3 regions of the Microbulbifer regidiadema genome follow, and region 1 is predicted to be linked to each of the others. Evidence: predicted binding sites of a transcription regulator. Region 1 holds the regulator's gene; each other region holds the start of a gene.

The links. Region 1 encodes PhoB, which activates phosphate uptake and scavenging genes when phosphate is short. Its sites were predicted from a motif close to TGTCATAAANNTGTAACA; they were not measured.
Region 2: ACJJIK_RS08975 (substrate-binding domain-containing protein) is a predicted target of PhoB. The motif match lies at 2,504-2,521, and genes of this name have one in related genera.
Region 3: ppk1 (polyphosphate kinase 1) is a predicted target of PhoB. The motif match lies at 1,781-1,798, and genes of this name have one in related genera.

Annotation. Positions count from the first base shown of each region.
Region 1 covers NZ_CP174297.1:3,399,614-3,405,056, forward strand. The annotation lists gene ACJJIK_RS14895 (dicarboxylate/amino acid:cation symporter) at 1-524, opposite strand, end outside; gene ACJJIK_RS14900 (chorismate--pyruvate lyase family protein) at 671-1,276, shown strand; gene ubiA (4-hydroxybenzoate octaprenyltransferase) at 1,273-2,154, shown strand; gene phoB (phosphate regulon transcriptional regulator PhoB) at 2,264-2,968, shown strand; gene phoR (phosphate regulon sensor histidine kinase PhoR) at 3,106-4,425, shown strand; gene ACJJIK_RS14920 (hypothetical protein) at 4,441-4,800, opposite strand; gene ACJJIK_RS14925 (DUF938 domain-containing protein) at 4,803-5,414, opposite strand; gene yaaA (peroxide stress protein YaaA) at 5,411-5,443, opposite strand, start outside.
Region 2 covers NZ_CP174297.1:2,071,927-2,077,369, reverse strand. The annotation lists gene ald (alanine dehydrogenase) at 1-783, shown strand, start outside; gene ACJJIK_RS08975 (substrate-binding domain-containing protein) at 1,113-2,465, opposite strand; gene ACJJIK_RS08970 (16S rRNA (uracil(1498)-N(3))-methyltransferase) at 2,642-3,358, opposite strand; gene ACJJIK_RS08965 (6-carboxytetrahydropterin synthase) at 3,413-4,273, opposite strand; RNA gene ffs (signal recognition particle sRNA small type) at 4,408-4,505, shown strand; gene ACJJIK_RS08955 (M2 family metallopeptidase) at 4,756-5,443, shown strand, end outside.
Region 3 covers NZ_CP174297.1:2,874,054-2,879,496, reverse strand. The annotation lists partial or broken gene ACJJIK_RS12570 (protein adenylyltransferase SelO family protein) at 1-90, opposite strand, end outside; gene ACJJIK_RS12565 (Ppx/GppA phosphatase family protein) at 185-1,657, opposite strand; gene ppk1 (polyphosphate kinase 1) at 2,040-4,085, shown strand; gene ACJJIK_RS12555 (hypothetical protein) at 4,459-4,614, opposite strand; gene ACJJIK_RS12550 (hypothetical protein) at 4,781-5,134, opposite strand; gene ACJJIK_RS12545 (hypothetical protein) at 5,265-5,443, opposite strand, start outside.

The DNA of each region.
Region 1 (5,443 bases):
CAGCGGGAAATCGCATAGCCCATCAACAGGGCAAATACGATAATTTGCAGCATATTTCCCTCAGCCATAGCGGCCACAGGGTTAGTGGGGAATATATTGATCAGCACCTCGGAAAGCGGTGGAGATTCCTTCCGTACAAAATTCGAAGCGGCCTCAGCGGCGGCTGCACTCACACCAACACCGGGCTGGAAGATCAATGCCATACACAGTGCCAAGGTAATGGCGATGGCCGTCGTCACCATATAAAGAAGGACAGTTTTACCCGCCAGCGGTCCAATTCGGCTGCCTTCCGACAGGGCGCAGGCACCGCTGATCAGCGATACCAACACTAAAGGGACCACCATCAACTTCAGTGATGCGATAAAGATACGGCCGATTACGTCGAACAGGCCTTCGGTTAGGTAGAGATTAATAGCGTTGTTTACACCGGCACCAAACAGCTGGCTCATATTCAAAAAATTGAATATGCACCCCACGACAATGCCCGCAATCATCCCTAATAAGATTTTGGTCGTAAGCCCCATAACAAGCTTCTCTGTATGAATAGTTGTTTTCTTTGCCGTGAACACTATATCCATTGCTGCGCCGTGGAGCAAAAATCCAACAGGGAGAGACCTGCCGCCACCGGCCGGGATACAATAGCGCCTTTATTCGGACTGCGGAGTTAGCGTTGCACCAATCACCATTTGTGCCCTCTGGCGATTGGCAGAGTTTGCCTCTAGAGACCCAGCAGCAACCCCCCGATACCCTGCTGCCCTGGCTGACCTATTCCGACTCGCTCACCGCCGCTCTCAAGCAGCAGAGCGGTGGGGACTTTTATGTGCGCGTGCTCTACCAGGGCTGGCAACCGCCCCGCCCTGAAGAGGGCCGCGCACTGGGGCTGCACCCGGGCAGCCGGGCCCTGATTCGCGAGGTGCTGCTCTACGGCTGCGGACAACCCTGGGTGTACGCGCGCAGTGTTTTGCCCGAGCGCAGTCTACAGGGGAAATCTCGCAACCTGCGCAGCCTGGATAGCCGCCCACTGGGAGAGCTGCTGTTTAGCGAGCCGGGCATTCGCAGGGGGGAGATCACGCTCAACCTGCTGCAAAAATCCGCCAACTGCCCCGATCGCGAACTCGGGGACAGGGGCTCTGAAGTCTGGGGACGTCGCTCGATTTTCTGGCTGCGGGATAAACCCCTGTTAGTGGCGGAAGCTTTTCTCCCCCACTTTAAGCCGACTGCGGCCCCCGCGCCGCAACAGGCGGCCAAATCCACGACTACTGAGGATTCACTGTGATCAGCCAACAGATCGCCCAACGCTGGCCCAGCGCACTGCCCTACTGGCAACTGGCGCGGATGGACAAACCCATAGGTTCACTGCTGCTGCTGTGGCCCACCTGGTGCGCGCTGTGGCTGGCCGCTGAAGGGTGGCCGGGATTTCACTTATTTATCGTATTTACACTCGGCGTGATCCTGATGCGGGCGGCTGGCTGTGCCGTCAATGACTTCGCCGACCGCAAAATCGATACCCACGTAAAGCGCACTGCCGAGCGCCCCCTGGCCACCGGCGCCCTGGCACCAAAGTCAGCGCTGGTACTTTTCGCCGGGCTCAGTCTCAGCGCCTTTCTGCTGGTACTGACTACCAACACACTCACGGTTCTCCTGTCATTTTTGGCCCTGGCCCTGGCATTCGGCTACCCCTTCGCAAAGCGCCACACACACCTGCCCCAGATGGTGTTAGGCGCCGCGTTCAGCATGGGGATTCCCATGGCTTTCGCCGCAGTGAGCAGAGAAGTCCCCGCCGAGGCCTGGTTGCTCTACACCGCCAACCTGATCTGGACCCTGTGCTACGACACCTTCTACGGCATGGTGGACCGGGACGACGATCTGCGCATCGGGGTTAAATCCACCGCTATTTTGTTTGGGGAGATGGACAGAGTCATCACTGGCGCCCTGCAAGTTATGGTTTTAATCGCCCTGCTGCTAATGGGAGCCAGGTTCTCCCTGGGAGCTTTTTACTACCTGGCGCTATTGCCCATTAGCGGTTTGTTTATTTATCAGCAGTGGCTGATTCGGGAGAGGGCACGCGAGGGCTGTTTTCAGGCTTTTATCAACAATAATTGGGTAGGATTTGCGCTTTTTGCCGGCATATCGCTGCATTTTCTGCTGAATTAATCTCCGGGTGGGCGCTCGCGGCAAAGCGTCATATATTTGTCATAAAAATCCCGTTTAATCCCCGGAATAACCAGGGAAACCCTGACAACAGAGCGGGTATGGCAGGCAAATGCATAGTAAAACGATCCTGATTGTCGATGACGAGGCCCCAGTGCGCGATATGCTGCGAGTCGCACTGGAGATGGCCGATTATCGCTGCCTTGAGGCGGAGAATGCCCAAGAGGCTCACGCCCTGATCATCGACGAGAGGCCAGACTTGGTACTACTCGACTGGATGCTGCCGGATGTTTCCGGGGTAGAGCTGGCACGGCGCCTCAAGCGCGATGAACTCACGGCGTCCCTGCCTATCATCATGCTCACCGCCAAGGGTGAAGAAGATAATAAAATCAAAGGCTTAGAGACCGGAGCCGACGATTACATCACCAAGCCCTTCTCCCCCCGGGAGCTGGTGGCGCGCTTAAAGGCGGTACTGCGCCGCGCGGGCCCGGCAACTCCCGAGGAACCCCTCAGCGCCGGTGCACTGATACTGGACCCACTGAGTCACCGGGTCACTATCAAGGGGCAGCCGGTGGATATGGGGCCGACGGAATTCCGCCTGCTCACCTTCTTTCTCTCACACCAGGAGCGCGCCTACACGCGCACCCAGCTCCTCGATCACGTCTGGGGTGGAAATGTCTATGTAGAGGAGCGCACTGTGGATGTTCATATCCGCCGCCTGCGCAAGGCCCTGGCCATTGACAGCCACGACCGCTATATCCAGACGGTGCGCGGCACCGGCTATCGGTTTTCTGTGCAAACCGCAGAAAAAGTGTGACAATCCTCCCTGGATCGCTACTGATCCCTGCAGAATCAAACCTCCGCACTTAACCGGTGCGGGCCTGGTTCCACGAGGTATTTGCGGGCGGAAGAGGCTGACCCCTGCCGCCATCTATCAGGCAACACGGCAATTCTATGTTGGATCGCAGTATTGGCGAGTTCTCGCGTTTCGTAATTATAGCTCTGGGGTGCACGATTCTCGGCGTCACCTCCGGCAGCTGGTCTCTCGCCCTGATCGCGGGACTGGCCAGCTACCTAGTCTCAGTGCTGTGGCAACAGCAGCGCTTCAACCGCTGGCTGGCCAACGGCCGGCGCGGCCCAGCCCCCACCACCTTTGGTATTTGGGGCGAAATCTACGACGATTTTTACCGTATGCAGCGGCGCCACCGCCGTGAAAAGCAAAAGCTACACGCGATGCTGCGCCGGGTTCAAGACAGCACCAGCGCCCTGCGCGAGGGCATTGTGGCCCTGGAGGACGGCGACAACCTGGCCTGGTGGAACCCCGCTGCGGGGGAGCTGCTCGGCTTGCAGGCCAGCGACTCCGGCCAGTCCCTGGTCAATTTTGTCCGCGATCCCGGCTTTGTCAGCTATATGCACAGCGACAACAACGGGGAGCCCCTCACCCTGCCCGCCCCCGGCAATGAGGCGCGCATATTACAGCTGGAAGTCACCCGCTACGGTAAAGATGAAGCCTTGGTTATTGTTCGGGATATCACCCGACTGCACAATCTCGAACAGATGCGCCAGGATTTTGTTGCCAATGTTTCCCATGAGCTGCGCACTCCCCTCACGGTGATTGCCGGCTACCTGGAAACGCTGCAAAGCAGCGATATGGCGCCCCCTCCCTGGCGAAAACCCCTGGCGCAAATGGAAGAGCAAGCCGCGCGTATGGGCACGCTGGTCAACGACCTGCTGCTGCTGGCCCGCCTGGAGACCTCAGAGCGCAAGGGCGGCGATATGGCCGTAGCCGTGCCGGAACTGATTGAACGGGTGGCTCAGGAGGCGCGCAGCTTTAGCGGCGGCCGGCATCATATTGAAGTCCGGTGCGACGGGGACGACTACCTCAATGGAGACCCCGGCGAGTTACACAGCGCTTTCGCCAACCTGGTTTTAAATGCGGTGAAATACACTCCCGCAGAGGGCGAGATCCAATTGCGCTGGTGGCGGGATGAGCGGGGCGGGCACTTTTCCGTGGAGGACAACGGTATCGGTATCGACCCGATCCATATCCCCCGCCTGACCGAGCGCTTCTATCGAGTCGATCCCGGCCGCTCACGGGACAGCGGCGGTACCGGTCTCGGGCTCGCTATCGTCAAGCATGTGCTGCTGCGGCACAACGGCGAGATGAGTGTAGAGAGCACCCCCGGACAGGGCAGCCTCTTCACCCTTCACTTCCCGGCGGCAAAGCTGGCGCAAAAGCCGCAACCCAAGTTGAGCATAGAAGCCGCGATTTAAACGCGGCTTTCACTATTACCCCAGTTCCTGCAATTCGACCTCTTTGCCGTCCTTGATATAACTGGCGGTGCCCTCTTTACCCAGGGCGTTGCTCTCCCGACGCAGAACCAAATGGTGCAGCTGTAAATCACCATCGCGCAACAGCAGGTGCTCATTGCCCTCGTCGTCGGTAGGCAGGGACTGATCGCCGATCAGGGCATCTCGCAGCGCGCGCAGCTTGGGCATATCGCGATAGCGATTCAGGTCATTCGACAAGCGGACTTTCATGCGCTCACTCTCGTGTAGCGCCGCCGCAGTCTCACGATACTTGGCAAAAAAGAATACCGCTCCAACGGCAAAGGCCAAGATCACCGTTATTTCCAACCACTCGGGCATAGTTACTCCTGATTATCGCTTTTGCGCCAGACCATTAACTGGTTATTGGCCGGCAGGTAATTTAATTCTGTTCGACTGAACCCCGCGCGCTGCGCCAGCCGATCGAGCCACTCCAGATCGCGAATTCCCCTATTCGGGTCTCGCGCCTTTAACTGGAGATCAAAATCCGCATTGCTGGGGCCGATAAACTCGCCGGCAATTTTTACCGGGCCATATACGATCAATAGCCCCCCCGGCTGCAAAATATCGGCGCTGTGCACAAAGAACTGCGGCACCAATGCGGCAGACATAATATGCAGGGTGTTCGCGGTGAAAATAGCATCCGCGCAAATCTCGGGCCAAGTATCGCCAACCTCGAGCACCAGCGGCTGTGGCAGATTGCTACTGGGGCGCTCCGCCAGCCAGGACTTTACCGCCGCCAGCTGTTGTGGCCGCTCCGAGGTTTGCCACTGCAGATGGGGCAGCTGCGGGGCAAAATATACGGCGTGCTGGCCAGTGCCACTGCCCACCTCGAGCACTTTGCGGCTGCACGCCAGCAGGCGGGTCAAATGCTGGAGAATCGGCTCGCGATTGCGCCCACAGGAGGGCGCATCGGGCAATTCGCTACAACTCACTGCGGCTCATCCCGGGTGAACACCCAATC
Region 2 (5,443 bases), 1.3 Mb from region 1:
GACCGCTTCGGCGGCCTGCCTCTGTTGGCGCCTATGTCCGAAGTGGCCGGCCGTATGTCGGTACAGTGCGGTGCCCACCACCTGGAGAAAGCCCAGGGCGGTCTCGGTGTACTGCTCGGCGGTGTTCCCGGTGTTGCCCCGGCTAAAGTCCTGATTATCGGCGGCGGTGTTGTGGGTACTAACGCAGCGAAGATGGCCCTGGGTATGGGCGCTGACGTGACTATCCTCGATCGCTCCCTGCCGCGCCTGCGCCAGCTGGACGATATCTTCGGCGGTGCGGTTCGCACTGAATACTCCACCAACGATGCGATCGAAAAGCACGCATTGGAAGCGGACCTGGTTGTAGGCGCGGTCCTGATTCCAGGTGCTGCGGCTCCCAAACTGCTGACCCGCGACATTATCAGCCGCATGAAGAAAGGCGCTGTTATTGTTGACGTGGCCATTGACCAGGGCGGTTGTTTTGAGACCTCCAAGGCAACCACTCACCAAGAGCCCACCTACGTGGTTGACGGTGTTGTTCACTACTGTGTTGCCAATATGCCCGGCGGTGTTGCGCGCACCTCCACTATGGCCCTGAACAACGCCACCCTGCCTTACGCTGTGGCTCTGGCCAATAAAGGCGCCAAGCAGGCTCTGCTGGACGATGCCAACCTGCTGGAAGGCCTGAACGTTCACGCGGGCATGGTGACCTACCAAGCCGTAGCCGATGTGCTGGGTTACGAGTTTGTAGATCCCAAGCTGGCTCTGCAAAAAGAAGCCGTAGCGAAAGACGCTGTAGCCTGATCCCCCTGTGGCCGCCACTAGGCGGCCGCACTGTACATAAGCGCTAGCGCGCTTGTTGGTGCAACGCTTCCCCCGGAGCGCTTTTTGCGCTCCTCTCTGTGAGACCTGGTGGCACTAGCCACTATATTGATAGCCGCGTATTTACGCGGCTTTTTTATGCGCGTTATTTATGCAGATTTTGATAGCCCCGCAGAGAGATTGCGGAATTACTCAGAGGCTCTTTATGTCTTGCAAAAGGGCTGGTGTAAAAACTTGGGGGGAGAACAGAGAAGAAAAAAGCGGGGAGGGACTTCCTTGTCACCTCTTTGGGGAAGGTTTCACCGCAGCGGTTAAATAATCCAGATTTCCACCCGGCGATTTTTAATTTTTGAACTTGAGCCGTTGGAGGCTACCGGCAGATAGGCGCCGAATCCCTGTACCGGAACCGTATTGATCTGCTGGTCCCTGAGGGCTGAGCGAACCGTAGTGGCGCGCAGTTTGGATAAAATAATGGAGCGGCTTGCACTGACTTTTTCATCGCCAAAACCAATCAATAACAGGCGTTTTTGTTTGTTTTCCGCTTTTTGCATAAACCGCACAAGCCGCTGAATATCCTGTTGTGCCTTATTGTCCAGTGAGGCGCTCCCCTCGGAAAAGCGGAAATTGATACTCAGGCGCTGGGCATTTTCCGTTAATTTAAGGTACTCCTCGGGCCCCTCGCGGTTGGCAGCCGGTTTTACCCCAATCGGTGTCTGCGCCACGAAGCCAGTGGCTTTGACTTGTTCCTGGCCCTGTTCACTCTGTACAAATTGGAGAAATTCCGCCGCCGCAGGTTTTGCCCTATAGGCGGAGGAGTACAAAAACAAACGGCGCGATAGCGGGTAATCCTCCGTGGCAATGGTCAGGTGGCCCGGGGACTGGGGCTGGGTGTTGTTATCGGCTACGGCGAGCGCCTTGGACTGGCGAATAGAGGCCAGGCCGACAAAGCCAATACTGTTGGGCTGCGCCGATACCCGATCCGATAATTGCTCACTGGATTCAAAGCGCGCGGCATCGGTGCTGAGGGCGCGCGTGTTGCCCAGGACGAGACTTTGAAATGTGTCCCAGGTACCGGATTGGTCGTCCCTGGCCAGCACCTTAATCGGGGCCTTTCGCCCACCGACCGCAGACCAGTCGGTGATTTCGCCGGCAAAAATCGCCGCAATTTGTTGCAGGGTTAGTTGGTTAACCGGGTTGTGGGGGTGAACAATAATCGCCAGGCCATCGATGGCAATTACGTGCTCCGCCCCGTGTCTGCGCAGATCGCCGAGGCGATTGAGGGCCGCATTTTCTGCCGCTCTGATTGGCCGGGAGGCCATGGCGATATCGGCCTGGGCTTGCTCCAGGCCTTTAAAACCGGTGCTTGAGCCGTGTGCGGCGATATCGATATAGACTTTCTCGCCGTTGACATCGGCCCGCACGCGGACTTCATTTTCACGATCGAGAGCAATCGTTTCCAGGTTGCTGGCGCCTCTTGAGCGCAGGTAGTTACTGATCAGATTGGGGGCCAATTTTGCACCCACTGTATTTGATCCGTGCAGGGTAAAGAGCAGGCCCGAGGTGCCTGGGGGGAAGCTGGTTTGGGTTGCCGAAGTTGCCGCTGACAGTGTTATTCCGAGAAGGAAGAGAACGGTTTGCTTTGTCCGGCTTAAGAATATGCGCATAGTCACTCGACCGTGGAAGGTAAAACGAGGGCGCAAAATATGACTTAATTATGACAAATTGATGAAATATTAATTATTTAACGGGCCCTGAGCAATCCCGCAGTATTTTTGCGGGCCGCTCTACAGAGTTGCTAACCGTTGCCGCGCAGCCCAGGGGCCCCTAGCCGTGAAGAAGTTTAAGAGGCGGGGAACAATCGGCTGATCAACACGGGCAGCGCCGTTTCTACACGCAAAATACGCGGCCCCAGGTGGACCGATTGAAAGCCAACCTCCTGGAGTTTCTCAACCTCATAATTGATAAACCCCCCTTCGGGACCAATGGCTAAAGTGGTGGGCTGTTTTATATCCACCGGGCAAGCGCTACCCCCTACCGGGTGGGCTACCAGTTTGCGGGACTCGGCGCAGAGTTCGGGAAGCTCGTCTTCGACAAAGGGTTTAAAGCGTTTGCGCAGTAAGATCTCCGGCATTTGTGTGTCGACAGCCTGCTCAAGCCCGAGCAGGCACTGCTCGAAGAGTTTGTCCTCCTGCAGCCAGGGTGTCTGCCAGTAAGACTTCTCGACCCGATAGCTATTGACCAATATCAGCTTTTTGACGCCGAGAGCGGTCAGGTGCTGGATAACCCGCTTGAGCATTTTAGGGCGGGGCAGGGCTAGTATCAGGGTGAGCGGCAGCGCCTGTGGGGGATCTATGGCGAATGTCACCTCAAGCTCAACACTGTGCGCATTGAGCGCAATAATCTCACCACTGCCTATTTGCCCGTTGAGCAGCCCGACACGTAGGCGCTGTCCCGGCTCAGCTCTGTGAACCTGGGCGATATGCTCCAGCTGGCGGCCGCCCAGCTGGACACGGTTGGGGCTAATAAAGTCGTGCTCTTGTAAAACAATCAGGTTCAACGTCTGGCGCCTTGGTACTTCAGTTTATCTTGAGAGCGGTTTGCGCGGCTCGGCTTAATGGGTTTTGGCCGAGGCAATTGCGCCTTTGCCAATGCCCTCGTAGGCCCGCACGGTAATCGCTATCCCCGGCTCCTCTGCCGCCAGGGCGTTGGCGATATATTGGGCCAGTTGCTCCACGGTGGTGTCGCAGTCAAGAATTTCGCAGGCCTTGGCCGGAATGGACAGGGTGAAGTCCCCCTGTTGTGCGCGGTAGGCGAAGTGGTGGGTCTTTTCACCGCGATCATCCTGCGTGGTTGAAACCAGATCCTCGCGAGTGCCCAGGTAAATGTCTTCCCAGCGCTCAGCCCAGTATTTTTCCCGCGCCTTATTGCGCTGACCATCGGTCATCACCTGAATGCGCGATCGGTGTCCGTGGGCGATACGCTGGCAATTGCCCAGGTGTTTTTTCAAGCCGTGGCTGTAGTGGTAGAAGGCGTCTTCAATATGTTCACAGTGGAAGTTGAGTTTGAGCTTTTCCACGCTGTCGGGGAAGTGGCTGGCCAGCTGCTGGACACACCAGACGGCGACGCTGTCCGCCGCAATTGTCTCGGCGTCCACCAGGGCAAAGGCCTGCTCCGGCCCCGAGACGCTGATAGAAGCGCCACTTTGCAGCTGCCAGGTCAGGTTTACCTGGGTTTCTTTGTGCTCCAGGGTCAGCTGAGGAGAGCGAATCGGCACTAACAGGCGGTGGTCGACCTGGTCATCGAGCCAGTGTCTCAGGGTCTTTTTCACGATACCAAAATCGCAAACCATCCCCTGCTCATCCAGGGCGCCATCTAGGGCGGCATCTGCCAGCCAGGTCTCGCCTACGATGCCTCGCTTAGGGTCGAGGTAGCTGAAGTCAACGTTGGTTAAATTATCGACAAACAAGTGCATGAGTAACTCTTTGCAGGGGGTGAGATAGTAGTCGTTTATTATAACCTGTTAATAGGGCTGGATATTATTGCTTTATACCTCTATAATCGCGCCCTCTTCGGATGCACAGACACCGAAGATCGTTGTGGTGGCCCTTCCGGTCCCCTCGCAATGAACAGCTGTGAACCCCGCCAGGCCCGGAAGGGAGCAACGGTAGCAGTAGTATCATGTGCCGAGGGTGTTGCTGGTTGGGTCGCCTCCAATCTCCCCCCTTTTTTCTAAAGAATTCCCTCTAAAAAAATCCTGGCCGAGCGCGTCTCTATTCGCCTGTCTCGCAGTTTTCAATCTATTCTTTGCCAAATTTTTTTCCGCAAAGGCGATATAAAAGGGGATTTTGTGTCGATCTGGCGGCATCTGTCGCCTTGCCGTCGCTGATCGGGCGGGGCTTATGCTATAAACGGCGTCAACTATAAGCAGATCTAACAAGGATTCTTGAGGAGAAAATGAAAAAAATTGCTCTCTCGATAGCAGTTGCTGTTGCCCTGTCGGCCTGTGACAGCGGACAGCAGGCTGCAAAGCCAGCCGCTGCAACTCAGCCAGCCGCTGCAACTCAGCCAGCCGCAGAAGGTTCAGCCGCTCAAAAGCTGACCGCCAAAGATGCTCAGGCTTTCCTTAAGGGGGCCCAGCAGCGTTTGGAAAAAATGGGGCAGGAGGCGAGCCATGCAGCTTGGCTTGCTTCTACTTATATCAATATTGATTCCCAATACGTGGAAGCTTTGGCGTCAGAGCGATATACCACTTTAGCGGTAGAGTTGGCTTCAGAGGCCGCCAAGTTTAACGACCTGGATCTGGACCCGGATACCCGCCGCCAACTGACCATGTTGAAGCAGGGGCTGGTATTCCCGGCACCGAAAGATCCGGCGCTAACGTCCGAGCTGGCGCAAATCGGCTCAAAGATGCAGGGCATGTACGGCGCGGGCAAATACTGTCGTGAAGATGCCGGTGAGGAAAAGTGCTACACCCTGACCGAGATGGGCCAGGTGATGGCCACTAGCCGCGACCCGGAGCTGCTCAAAGAGTTGTGGGCTGGTTGGCGCGAAGTCTCTCCGCCGATGAAGCCTCTGTATGAGCGCCAAGTGGAGATCGGTAATGCGGGTACCAAAGAGCTGGGTTACGACAACCTGAGTGTGT
Region 3 (5,443 bases), 530 kb from region 1:
CAGTAGTTGCAGCACTGCCGGGTTGGTATCGATAACTTTTGGGTGGCGAAAAGGGGTGGGCGCTATGGGGGTGCCAAAGGCTTCGCCCATATCGGCGTAGTGGTGTTTGAGGGTGACTTCGCTCAGTTTCATAGTTTTTGCTGGTAGGGTAAATATTTGCCTAAAAATGTTTGGGGCTCTGCGCTTATACCGCCGTTAGCCGCAGCGGGCGACTTTGCGCGCGCCAGTGTTGCTCTTCCTGTTCCAGCAGCTCTGCTATAGCCGGGTTTTTCGCCAGCCACTGCCGATCGACTTCCAGGTGATAGTTATCTCCCCGGTCCCGCAGTTTTACACCGTCCAGGCTGCGCTCGGTGCGGTCGCGGTGGATGATGCATCCCAGGCGCAGGCACAGGAGCAGGTCCGGGCTGGGATGAAAACCATAGTGTTCCTGTGGGGGTTTGATACGCCCGCGCTGATTGTGGATCAGGTGGGCTAAGTGCTCCTGTTCACCCCTGGCAAACCCGGCCATATCGGCGTGTTTGACCATATAGGCGCCGAGCTTGCGAAAGCCGCTGTGCGTGAGCGCCAGGCCGGTTTCGTGCAGTTGGGCGGCCCAGTGCAGCCGCACCTTGCTCTCCTCTGGGCACTGGGGGCGCAGCTGTTGCAGGAGATCGAGTGAGGTGGTGCCGATGCGCCGCACCTGGTTGATATCCACCTGCCAGCGCTCAGCCATGGCGGCAATGGTATCCGCGCGGCGGTCCCCGCCGTGCAAGCGCCCGGCCAGGTCGTGCACTATGCCCTCGCGGATCGCATAGGGGGAGACCTCCATACGCAGAATATCGAGCTCGCAGAATATCGCGTGCAGTATCGCCAGGCCGGCGGCAAATACCGGGCGGCGCTCTTCATCCAGATAGGGTAAATCCAGGTCGGCAATATGTTGGACGGAGGAGACTCGCTGGGCGAGCCGGTCGATATCCTCGCGCTGGATCGCCTTTATCTCACCGCTGTTGCAGACCCTGGCAACCGCTTTGATCGTGCCGGAGCAACCGGTGACCTCGGCCCCCTCGGCGATATGTTGCAGTGCCTGCAACTCCGCCTGGGCCGCGCGCCGCGCGCGCTGGAAGTGATTCACCCGGTTGCGGCTGATCAGGCCGTCGGCAAAGAAGCGCTTACTGTAGGAGACGCAGCCTATATTCAGGCTTTCCAGCTGCTGCGGTGTCTTATCGCCGCGCACCAGCTCGGTGGAGCCACCGCCAATATCAATAATGCAGCGCAGACGAGGGGGGCCGCTGGCGGCGGCGAGAACCCCGCTAAAGATCAGACGGGCCTCTTCGATGCCGCTGATAATTTCTACCGGCACGCCGAGAATGGCTTCCACCTGCTCCAGAAAACCATCGGCATTGGCCGCTGCCATACGCAGGGTGTTGGTGCCCACGACACGCACATGATCTTGCGGCAACTTATCCATCACCGGCTGGAAGCGCCGCAGTGCGGCGAGGGCGCGCTCGGTTACGGCGGGATCCAGTTGGTGGTGAATATCCAACCCCTCCGCCAGCCGTACCATGGCTCGATCCGTGTGCAGGCGCACCATACGCTGATCGCGAAACTCCGCCAGGAGTAAATGGAAGCTGTTGGAGCCCAGATCGAGGGCGACATAGCGTTCGTTTGGCGTTTGCATCAATATCCCGTTGAAAGCGCTAACAGATAAAGTTGGGCACTCTATTATTCATTTTGCCAGTTTTTCGCTCAATAATGGGTTTAATCAATTTAGTGCAGACTAAAAAGCGGCCACCCACAACGATATGACAAGTTTGTGAAATTTATTTTATAAATAAAAGATATTTTTTGTTTATGTGTACCAATTGCGCTTGGTGAAAGTGTGGCAGAAAACTGAGGGGGCCGTTTAAATGGTTTGGATTGATTTTGGCGCTTGCTCATCGCTACATTTCAGTGGCATATTTCTTCACCTAAAGTCTTTATTTCTGTGGTTTGAATCGTAGTTTGGAGCAATCTGGACTTGTAAGCGGTTTTAGCCCCCGTGTGCGTTTTACGGTTTTGCCATGTCTAATGATGTGCCTTTATTCCCCAAAGAGTTGAGCTGGCTCTCCTTCAATGAGCGTGTTTTGCAGGAAGTGGAAGATGAGAGTGTGCCGGTTATCGAGCGCGTACATTTTCTGGGGATTTTTTCCAATAATCTGGATGAGTTTTTCCGTGTCCATGTGGCGTCAGCGCGTCGTTTGGCGGCATTTTCTGATGGCGGGGACAAGAAAGAGCACTTTGGCCAGCTGCTGCAATCGATCAACGAACGGGTGTTGAAGTTACAGTTACGCTATGCCAAGGCATATAACCAAGCCTTAAAAGATCTGGCCAAGCAAGCGATCTATGTCGTGAGAGAATCGACGCTCAGCAACAGTCAGCGCCAATTTGTGGAAAGTTACTTTCATCGGGAAGTGCTGCCAGAGCTGGAGCCGTTTTTTATCGATGGGCGCAAGTCCATGCCGCTGATCAATGAAACCAGTATTTATTTTGCTATAGCGCTTGAACTGGAGGACGGGGCTGAGCGTTATGTGGCGATGGAGATTCCTACGGATATTCTGCCACGCTTTGTGGAAATCCCTCCCCGGGAAGGTAAGCGGGAAAAAGTTTACATTGTTCTGGATAATATTATCCGCGCTTGTCTTAAAGAAATCTTTCGCCATGTGGTGCCTATCCGCAAAGCCAGTGCTTACACTTTTAAAATCAGCCGCGATGCGGAGCTGGAGTTGAGTGAAGAGGTTACCCAGAATATCCTCGACCGGATGGAGCGCTCGCTGAAAAAGAGAAAGCGCGCCGACCCGGTGCGTATGGCCTACGACGGCGATATGCCCGAGGCCCTGCTGGAACTGGTGAAGAAAAAGTTGAAGATGGGGCGCTACGATACCTACACCCCCGGTGGGCGCTATCACAACTCCAAGGATTTTATGGATTTCCCGGGGGACTCCGCTCGACTGCGCTACAAGCGTCTATCGCCACTGTCGGCGCTGCCGAAAAATGAAAGTGTGTTTTCCCAGCTGCGCGCTGCTGATCGGCTTTATTACTATCCTTATTATGATTTTCACGCAATTGTAAATTTCCTCGCCTCTGCTGCCCTAGACCCCCAGGTTAAAGAGATTCGAATTAATCTCTACCGGGTGGCCAAGCACTCCCGTGTGGTGGCGGCTCTGGTGAATGCGGTGCGCAACAACAAGAAAGTAACGGCGGTAGTGGAGCTGCGGGCGCGTTTTGATGAAAAGGCCAATATCCACTGGTCCCACGAATTGAGTGATGCTGGGGTAAACGTGGTGTATGGCATGCCGAATCTCAAGGTGCACTGCAAGCTGATCTCTGTGCTGCGCCGCGAAGACGGCAAGGATCGTTTCTATAGTCACCTGGGTACCGGTAACTTTAACGAGAGTACGGCAAAAGTTTACTGCGATTTTAGCTTGTTAACTTATAATCAGGAATTGGGCCGGGATGTTTACAATGTATTCGAGTTTATGCAGGCACCGCACAAGCGCCCGTCCTTCAAGCGGATTATCTCTTCCCCGTTTGCCTCTCGCGATGCCATTACTGCGGCGATAGAGCGCGAGATTGAAGCTGCCCAGGCGGGGCGGGAAGCGGCGCTATTTTTTAAGTGTAACAACCTGGTAGATCGGCGGGTGATTGAGCAACTTTACCGCGCCAGTGCCGCAGGCGTGACGATTCGGATTATTGTGCGCGGAATGTGTACACTGGTTTGTGAGACCCCGGGGCTGTCGGACAATATCCGTGTAATCAGTTTGGTGGATAAATACCTGGAACACGCTCGCATTTATATTTTCCATAACGGCGGCAATGAACTGACATGGTTGTCTTCCGCTGACTTGATGAAGCGCAATTTGGACCAGCGCGTTGAGGTGACTTTCCCGGTATTGGATTCTGAGCATCAAGCTACTATTCGTAAAATTATGGAGCTACAGTGGAGCGATAATCAAAAGGCGCGTCTGATCGATGCAAAGCAGAGCAATTCTAAACTGGCTAATGCGGGGCGCAAGGGCTGCCGCGCACAGGACGCCATCTATCGCTATTTAAAGAAGAGCTTAAATTGATGGGAGGGCTATAGCGCTTATAGGGGGTTAAAGGTTAACCACTTGATCGCGGACGGGGTGGCCGCTAGCTCAAGGGGATCTGCGCCTCAAATATTACTAAAGTGCCTGTGTTCTCACTTATCGCTTCGCAGTTGTTTCTCTGGATTGGAAAAATTACCCCCAGTTGCTATTGTCCTTAACAAAGAAGTGCCCCTGCAAGGTGTTAGCGAACAAGTTTGTGGCTGGGTTTTACTCTCCCAATCTATGGGGGCAGATTACTTATTGATACTCCGTGCAGGTCCCGCAACAAGCGGGAGTTTCCCTGAAGTATCTCAGCGCATCGATATAAACTTAAAGCGGTTAAAAGTTAGTGCTCAGGTAGCCGCTTATACTCTTAAGTCGTCGATTTTTTGAGTTTGGATTCAAATTGAGCCAACTTTGCCTTGTCTAGCGCTATTTGTCTTCTGGCGTTTTCTTTTGCTTGCCTGACTATTGCGGGATTGGTTTTTGCATCCAGTTCTTCCAGGGATTTGGCTATTTTCTTTGGCATCTTATGTCTCGATATGCTCGCGGTGAAAAGTTTGGGTGATTTTAATGTGATTTCTTTAGATTTTTGTGTGCATCCATCATGTCTGGGCGAATCTGTTTTACAGAGGGTGGGGTTGTTTTTTTGTTTTTCAAGGGTCTCGATATTGTTGCAGTGGAAGATGGCCTCCCTAGTCGCTGGCAGCGCTATAGTTATTTACTGATACTATAAGGTCGCCTAATAGGATTCCTGGACCTTTAGGGGTGTCTCTAAGCTCTGTGCTTTTTATATGTGAGATCAATGTCTTCAGTGAAAAGTTAACCATATTTAAAGACTGTAAAATCTGAAGAAGTCTGTTTCCTGTCTCACTACCAAAAAACACATACTCAGACCAAGTGTTTTTCTTTACGTCTATCGCAATTTGTAAGTATTCTTTTCCAGGCTTGCCGAATAAATTGATCTCAATGTCTTGATTGGCAAGGTAAGCATGCTTGTCTTGCGATAGAAACAGCATCCACTCGTTAATTGACTCTAATTTATCCATGATCTCGCTTTCTCAGTTTGTCAGTGGTGCTTGTATTCTATAAGCTTTACAGTTTTTAAGGTTGTCAATAGTCATTTGAGGTTATTGAGAGGCTCCTTAAGTATCGTTGAGTGTTTGCGTTTGATATTCATTAGCCTGTTTCCTCTATCCGATTTATAATGTTGGCTGAGGTTAGCTGTTCCGATAGTGCTGTTGCATCGTTCCAAGATAATCCCGCAAATCTGCTTTCACGCTCGCTATACAGGCTGTGTGCTTCAGAAAGTGAAATATCGCCGGAAAAAATATCTCGTAATATTGCTATATTGAAGG